DNA from 2 places in the Terribacillus jepli genome. Region 2 is predicted to be linked to the other one. Evidence: riboswitches for the same ligand, from Rfam matches in the RefSeq annotation. Region 2 holds a riboswitch; the other holds the start of a gene.
What was found. A riboswitch is a leader RNA that binds a small molecule or an ion and turns the genes downstream of it on or off. The one in region 2 is predicted to bind S-adenosylmethionine.

Region 1 (4,407 bases), on a different contig from region 2:
TGATTGGTTATTCCGATACAAGTACACTTCTCTGCAGTTATACCCTGCAAACAACCATCGCCACTGCCCATGCGACCAATTTCTTCGATTTGCATATGGAAGCACTCGATGAAACGACAAAGCAATGGCATAAGGTTTTATCAGCGCCGTCTCGTAAAAACTTTGTCCAGTACTCCTCGCCTATGTACCAGTCCTCTTGGGATAAGCTATTCGCACAGGACGATGCAGCAGGATTTGATCTGGACAGTAAAACGCAATGGAAATCCACCACAGGCCAACCGGTCTCTTTTACCGGCCGATTGATCGGCGGCTGTCTGAATACGCTGACCGTCATCGCTGGAACAAAATACGCACCTATTCAGAAATGGCGTGAAACATTTGAAGAAAATACGATCATCTATCTGGAATGGGCTGATTGGGCATCAGCCGAAGCGTACCGAAACCTTTGGCATCTGAAAGAACACAGCTGGTTCGATCGGGCAAGCGGTGTATTATTCGGCAGACCCGCCCGGAGCACACCTTCAGAAGATTACACCGTGGAGCAAATGATCCATGAATTCGCCGATGAAATCGGATTGCCGATCATTTATGATACAGATATTGGACATATGCCGCCGCAGTTAACGATGATCAATGGCGCTTTGGCAACAGTCTCTTATCAAGAAGGCAATGGCATTTTGACTTATCTGGAATAGAAAAAAGGAGCTGATGCTTCAGCTCCTCTTTCCTTGTTTCGCCGGATGCGCCCCGGTAAGATGCGGATGTCCATATAATTTCTCCCGGAATGTTCCTTCTGCATACTCCTTTTTGTATAATCCTCGCTTCTGCAGGATTGGCACGACTAATTCAACAAAGTCTACCAAGTCCTTCGGCGTAATGTAATGCGTCAAATTGAAGCCATCGACCCCGCTTCGCACAAAGAGATCTTCTATCTTGTCAGCCACCTGTTCAGGACTCCCGACGATGATATCCATCTCAGCCGGCTTGCTGAATTTCTCCTGTATTTCTTTGACAGTGAAGGGCTTAGCAGCATCCTTTGTCAAATACGCAGCCCGCGATTGCCCTTGTTCTGTATGCTTGTATGTGAACAATTCATCTTCATTTTCATAGGAAGCTAAGTCATAACCAGTCGATCCGCCATACTGGGCTTTGGCTGCATCTGCACTCCAATATTTCTTGATTTCCTCATATTTCGCCTGCGCTTTCTCTTCCGTTTCGGCAACGACCACATTCAGGAAAGTGAATGCTTTGATTTCAGCACGGCTTCTGCCATACGCTTCTGCCCGCGTTTTGATATCCTCGATATAGTAATTGATCTTTTCTGGTGTAGGTCCGCCAACGAATACACATTCAGCATGCCTGGCTGCGAATTCCCGTCCTTTTTCAGAAGTACCGGCTTGGTAAAGCACTGGCGTGCGCTGCGGTGACGGTTCACTGACATGCGGTCCTTCGACTGAGAAGTATTTGCCCTTGTGCTTGATACGATGTACCTTTTCCGGGTCCACGAGCACACCTCTTGCCGGATCCGACACAACCGCATCCTCTTCCCAGCTATCTTCAAGCAATTTATAGGAAACCTCCAGGAATTCCTCGGCTATTCTGTAACGTTCATCATGCTTGACCATTTTCTCCAGCCCGAAATTCCGGGCCGCATTCGGCAAGTAAGATGTAACGATATTCCAAGCGACACGACCCTTGGTCAAATGGTCGAGCGTAGAGAATTTTCGTGCATTATGGAATGGCTGCTCGTACGATGTACTGACTGTGACAGCGAAGGAAAGATGCTCTGTCACCGCTGCCATAGCCGGGATAGCAAAAGCTGGATCATTCAGCGGCACTTGGACCCCGTCACGCAATGCTGCCTTTTCATCCCCTCCATAAACATCATAAACACCAAGCACATCAGCAAAAAACACTGCATCGAACTTTCCTTTTTCCAAAAGACGCGCAAGCTCGACCCAGTAGTCCAGCGACTTGTATTCCCGATGCCGTCTGTTCTCCGGATGCTTCCATAAACCATGGGCATTGTGCATAGCGGATGTCATATCAAATGCTTGCAAGATAATTTGTTTCGTCATCATTCTCCACTCCTCTGCATATGTAAAAAAGCCTCTTCCGTTTTACAGAAGAGGCTCCTTATCCAAGGTAAAAGCTCCTCTTATCTGTCAGACTTGTCGTCTGCTGGAATTGGCACAGTGCATCCCTGCCTGTTGCCGAGGCTTCCAAGGGCCAGTCCCTCCACCTCTCGTGATAAGAAAATACTATGTGATTATGTTAGTTTGTTTTCAATCCGTTCCCGGTATTGATTCAGTGCACTTGGCGAATTTCTCTTGAGTTTCTGAAGCAATGCTTCGTATTGAATCTCCTTTTCGCTGATCCGTTTCCGATAATCCGCTCGCTCCGAATCATCCGTACAAGCACGCAGTAAATCGCGCAGTGCTACAATTTCTTTTTGCAGCTCCATTTCAGGTGGGATATAGCCGGCATTCTTCAGAACCTTATAGCTCATCCGCATATCCTCTGGTACACCGGATAAATCCTCCAGTACCAAAGGTTTTCCTGTACCAGGAAGGTTGCGGAATTCTCCACTTTCTTCCGCCTTTTTTATCCTTTCTTCCGCAAGCAGCGAAATCAGATCCATACAATCCCTCCAAAAATGCAAAAAAAGCAACCGATTCACAATCGGTTGCTTTTCATTATACAATAATCTGAATTATTTACCAATGAATTGCTGTGTCCAATAGTTACCGTTTTCTACATAACCTACACCGATGTTTGTGTAATCAGGGTTTAGGATGTTTTCACGGTGACCTTGGCTGTTCATCCAAGCTTCCACGACTTCTTCTGGAGTCTTTTGACCTTGGGCGATGTTTTCACCAGCAGTTTTATAAGAGATTCCGAAAGATTTCATCATGTCGAACGGAGAACCGTAAGTCGGGCTGTTATGATCGAAGTAGCCTTTGTCCGCCATATCCTGGGATTTTGCACGTGCTACTTTGCTTAGTTCGGCGTCTGCTTTCAACGGCTTGAGACCAGCTTTTTCACGCTCTTTGTTAGTCAAGTCCACTACTTGTTGTTCGAATGCACTCAGGCCTTCAGTAGCTTGCTTGTCTTCTGTTTGTTTGCTGTCAGAAGCAGTTTCTTGTTTTTGTGCTGGAGCTTGTGCTTTTTGTTCAGTTGCTTGCTCATCAGCTTTTTCTTCTTTTTGCTCTTTTTTATTAGAAGCAGGTGCTTTTGCTTCTTCTTGCTTAGGTGCTTGAGTTTGTGCTTTCTCTTGTTGAGCAGGCTGTTGCTTATTATACTTCGCTAGCAAGCTATCAACATTAATGTTAATGTTATAAGCTGATAGATAGTCATTCACCCATTTATTTAAATCTTCGATAGAAGAGAAAGATCCGCTTTTCACTACTTGTGCTACATGCACTTGAGCTTCTTCTTTAGTTGGTTGTGCTGGTGCAGCATTAGCTGTTCCTGCCAAAGCGCCACCTGCTAGGATAGCTGTAGATAGTGTTGTTACTAATACTTTCTTGAACATGATGTTGCTCCTTTCGAGATGTGTGTTTTCTGTTGCAGCAACATCATAGCATGGGTTTTTGTGTAATATTGCAGCCTGGATTTTCCAATTGGCACTCATCCCTGAACAATCCAGCAAAAAGTTGGATATTACGCGAAATCATACCCGCTCCTCCTGCTCTGAAACTAGTAATAAACAGTCATCTTTCTATTTATTGGTTATAAATTAGGATTGACACCTTTTTTCCTTCCTAGTTTTTGTAACAATCCCTCATTATTTGTAATCTATCTGTAAATTGACTTAGTACTCTCTCTTCCTATAATTCTTTCTTCCTAAACTTATTAGTTTAATCTGCCAAATTAGGATAAAGGTATCTCTTTAACACCTCTATACCAGGTGATAAAATGAACTATGTCGAATTTAGAAGTTTTTTGGTACTTTGACGTATCTACCCCCATAAATAAATAAACGGGTGAGAATGAATATAATAGAAATATGTCATCATTGGAGGAAATATAATGTTTGCTAATCCTGAAATCGGAATAGACCTTGGCACTGCAAATATACTTGTGTATACAAAACAAAAAGGAATCGTATTGAATGAACCTTCCGTTGTAGCGATCGATTTGGAAACAAAAAATGTTGTGGCGGTTGGAGCTGAAGCAAAAGAAATGGTCGGTAAGACTCCTCAGAATATCGTACCGATCCGTCCATTGAAAGATGGTGTAATCGCTGACTATGATGTAACAGCTCAATTATTGAAAGAAATATTGAAAAAAGTAAGCAAAGTGATGGGCGCTTCCCTTCGCAAGCCTACTATTGTTGTCTGTACGCCTTCTGGCAGTACTTCCGTTGAAAGACGCGCTATACATAATGCAGTCAAATCGTATGGT
Region 2 (4,407 bases):
CAGAATAGCCTTCACGCTCGAACCCTACGGAAAATGTCTTTAAGTTCGGGTTGAATTCCTTTGCGATTGCCACGATGACGGAGGAATCGATTCCGCCTGAAAGGAAGGAACCGACTGGTACATCACTTCGCATATGTTTGCTGACGGAATCATACAGCACGTCCTGAATTCGGGTGATCCAAGCTTGCTTGTCCATGATTTTCGGTGAGAATGTCGCATGCCAGTAGCGATGGAATTCGATTGGTTCACCTTCGCGTTTTACGAAGTAATGACCTGGTTCTACCTTTTTGATACCTTCTGTCATAGAGAACGGATCGGGTACGTATTGGTAGCTCAGATATTGCTGCAGCGATTCTGTATCCACAGTATCGGATTCTTCAAGAAGGGTGATGCTTTTCTTCTCGGAAGCAAAGAAGATTTCCTCGTCAGTCTCTTTATAGAAGAGCGGCTTGATGCCGAACGGATCACGAGCTCCGTAGAATGTCTTCTTTTCTTTATCCCAGATCAAAATGCTGAACATACCGCGAAGCTCCTTGAATGCTTCCGCTCCGTATGTATGGTACATCGCTGCGATGACCTCGGTATCGGATTCTGTCTTGAACTCAGAACCTTTCTCCAGCAATTCTTCACGAAGTTCTACATAATTGTAGATTTCTCCGTTAAACACCATCCAAATTTTCTCATCATCGTAGCTTAGCGGCTGGACACCAGCCTCGATGTCAATGATACTCAAACGGCGGAAACCGAATGATACATGCTCGTCATGGTAATATCCTTCATCATCCGGGCCACGGTGCGTGATGATGTTGTTCTGTTGTTTGAATTTATCCTTATCAGCTTGCGTTAGTTGTTTTACGTTTTTTCTGATGACGCCAATCAAACCACACATTTACTTATTAGCCTCTCTTTCATTACTTCTAGCCATTAATTATAGCATAAAACAATTCGGTTCTTGAAGGAAGATTATGGGCGCCGACGCAAAAAAAGCAAGAGCGGAAGATGCCGCTCTTGCTTTTACAGTTGATTATGCGAATGTATAGCTTTCCAGCTGCACTGCTCTGTCTGTCCGCTCCCAAGGGAAGTTTTTATCTGTACGTCCGAAGTGACCGTACGCAGCAGTATCTTTATAGATTGGCTGGCGCAAGTTCAGCATCTTGATGATGCCGGCAGGTCGAAGGTCGAATAGCTCGCGTACTGCTTTGACCAATGCTTCCTCGGTTTGTTTGCCTGTTCCGAAAGTATCGATGCTGATGGAAACGGGCTCAGCCACACCGATTGCATAAGCAAGCTGTACTTCACATTTATCCGCAAGACCTGCTGCAACGATGTTCTTCGCCACATAACGCGCCGCATAAGCGCCGGAACGATCCACTTTCGTTGCGTCTTTGCCGCTGAATGCACCGCCGCCATGGCGTGCATAACCGCCATACGTATCAACGATGATTTTACGGCCAGTCAATCCAGCATCACCTTGCGGACCGCCGATAACGAAACGGCCTGTCGGGTTGATGATATATTTCGTATTTTCGTCTAGCAGCTCTGCTGGCACAACAGGTTTGATCACAAGCTCTTTTAGATCAGCATGGATCTGTGCTTGCTCCGCTTCAGGATGATGCTGTGTAGAGATGACGATCGTATCAATCCGTACAGGCTGATCGTTTTCGTCATATTCCACCGTTACTTGTGTTTTCCCATCCGGGCGTAAGTAATCCACGACTTCCTCTTTGCGTATGTTCGCCAATTGCTTGGAAAGACGGTGAGCCAATGAGATTGGCAGCGGCATGAATTCCGGTGTTTCATTGCTGGCATACCCGAACATCAATCCTTGGTCACCAGCACCGATGGCATCGATTTCTTCATCAGTCATCAAACCTTCGCGGGCCTCAAGCGCTTGATCGACGCCGCCTGCGATATCGGGTGATTGTTCATCGATTGCTGTCAGCACTGCACATGTATCGGCATCAAAGCCGTATTTAGCACGTGTATAACCAATTTCCTTGATTGTCTTACGCACGATGCTTTGGATATCTACATAAGCGTTCGTTGTGATTTCGCCAGCTACTAGTACAAGACCAGTCGTAACTGTCGTTTCACAAGCTACACGGGCGTTCGGATCCTTGGATAGGATTTCATCTAATATAGCATCCGAAATCTGGTCACAGATTTTATCCGGGTGGCCTTCAGTAACGGATTCTGAGGTAAATAATCGACGATTAGCAGTCATTCTGCCAAATCCCCCTTCAACTACGATTAATACGGAAGTTTTACTCTTTCCAAGTATGTTATTAAGAAACTTGATAATGGGTGAAGGTGAAAGAACACTACAGCAAGTATTGTTCTTTTTCTATTATTAAGCCGTTACATGAAAAAAACCTTCCATCATAACAGAAGGCTGGCTTATTCCCTCTCTTATCGTTCAAGGTATCCCTTGCTCAGGTTGAGCACCATTTCACAAATGTGACGGTTGCCGGGTTTCTTAGGGCCTGTCCCTCCGCCTACTCTGAATAAGAGTGTTTTCCGTTCGCAACTATGTTATCGAAACAGCCTTCAGAAGTCAACCAAATCCTGCAATTGCCGACAAATCTTATCGGAATTATCCGTCAACTAATTCTCGGCTAATGATTGCAAATCAAAATAGTATGTATTAATATTTTAATGCGTTATACTAATTTAAAATCAATTCAAAAGGCGGGATCTATATGCGAATGATGCACGCAGTAACAGCGTTAGAGGAATTGCGCAACCAATCCAATATGAAAAGGAACCTATCTGCGGCTCAATTGACTGAGGCGGCATTGTCCCGCCAAGAGGCACGCTTGACAGAAACAGGTGCCTTGCGGGCAGCTACCGGCAAATATACCGGCCGCTCTCCAAAAGATAAGTTCATTGTCAAAGATGAACTTTCTGAAAACAAGGTGGACTGGGGCAAAGTGAATCAGCCAATAAGTGAAGCCACTTTCGATCATCTGTTAGGCAAAGTCGTCGATCATTTGCAGGCAAAAGAAGAAGTATTCTCATTCCAGGGATTTGCAGGAGCCGATGAACGCTATCACCTGCCGATACAGGTGATCAACGAATACGCATGGCATAACTTATTCGCCCATCAGCTGTTCATCAGGCCGAGTGATGAGGAACTGGCATCCCATAAGCCTTCTTTCACTGTCATCTCTGCTCCAGGCGTAAAAGCTGATCCGTTGGTCGATGGCACCAATTCGGAAGCTTTTGTGATCGTTTCCTTCAAACAGCGTATGATTGTGATTGGCGGCACGGAATATGCCGGTGAAATGAAAAAATCCATCTTCTCTGTAATGAACTTCCTGCTTCCGCAGCAGGAAATCATGCCGATGCACTGTTCTGCCAATGTAGGTGCAGATGGCGATACTGCTCTATTCTTCGGTCTATCCGGAACGGGTAAGACGACGCTTTCCGCCGATCCGAACCGGCCTTTGATCGGGGATGATGAACATGGCTGGTCACCAGATGGCATTTTCAATATCGAAGGCGGCTGTTACGCAAAGTGCATCAATCTTTCCGCAGAAAAAGAGCCTGAAATCCATGGTGCGATCAAATTCGGAACAATCCTTGAAAATGTATCCGTTGATGAAGCCGGCATTTGTGATTATGAAGATGGCTCCGTTACAGAAAACACACGTGCTGCCTACCCGATCGACTATATCAAGGGCAGTTTACCGAAAAGCTTGGCGCCCCATCCCAAAACGATCATCTTTTTGACTGCGGATGCAACTGGCGTGCTGCCTCCGATCAGCAAGCTGACGACCGAACAGGCAATGTACCATTTCTTGAGCGGCTATACGAGCAAACTTGCTGGCACGGAGCGTGGTGTGACGGAACCGGAAGCGACATTCTCTACCTGCTTCGGAGCCCCTTTCCTGCCGCTGGCACCATCCGTATATGCTGATATGTTGGGTGACAAAATCAGCGAGCATCAGGCAGAAGTGTATTTAGTCAATACTGGCTGGACCGGCGGAGATTATCATTCGGGTTCCCGGATGAAGCTTGCTTATACAAGAACGATGGTACAGGCAGCACTTCGTGGGGAGTTACGCGATGTCGATACAATCCAAGATCCCATTTTTGGCCTGCATGTTCCTGTTTCCATCGCTGATGTACCTAAAGCGCTCCTGATGCCGGAGAATGCATGGGAAGATAAAACAGCCTACAAGGAAAAAGCGCAGGAACTGGCTGTTAAGTTCCATCAGCATTTTGCAAAATTTGATTTTATTGACGACGCGGTACGCCAAGCGGGTCCGCTATACAAATAAAAGAGAACTGCCCCGAGAGACAGCTGTCTTTCGGGGCAGTTCTTTACATCGTTTTTTCGAGTTGATCTATGTGGTGCAGTGCACTGGGTAGCACTTTATCTTTCATCATGAAGCTGTATTCTGC

Region 1: another riboswitch for S-adenosylmethionine. It lies ahead of AB1K91_RS16660 (LLM class flavin-dependent oxidoreductase); the one in region 2 lies ahead of metK (methionine adenosyltransferase).

What each region holds. Positions count from the first base shown of each region.
Region 1 covers NZ_JBFEGH010000017.1:58,631-63,037, forward strand. Annotated here, with positions in the region: gene AB1K91_RS16655 (S66 family peptidase) at 1-695, shown strand, start outside; gene AB1K91_RS16660 (LLM class flavin-dependent oxidoreductase) at 714-2,078, opposite strand; SAM riboswitch class I at 2,156-2,257, opposite strand; gene AB1K91_RS16665 (DnaJ family domain-containing protein) at 2,270-2,641, opposite strand; gene AB1K91_RS16670 (CAP domain-containing protein) at 2,714-3,535, opposite strand; gene mreBH (rod-share determining protein MreBH) at 4,033-4,407, shown strand, end outside.
Region 2 covers NZ_JBFEGH010000002.1:9,478-13,884, forward strand. Annotated here, with positions in the region: gene asnB (asparagine synthase (glutamine-hydrolyzing)) at 1-889, opposite strand, end outside; gene metK (methionine adenosyltransferase) at 1,025-2,224, opposite strand; SAM riboswitch class I at 2,407-2,511, opposite strand; gene pckA (phosphoenolpyruvate carboxykinase (ATP)) at 2,700-4,283, shown strand; gene ytkD (RNA deprotection pyrophosphohydrolase) at 4,327-4,407, opposite strand, start outside.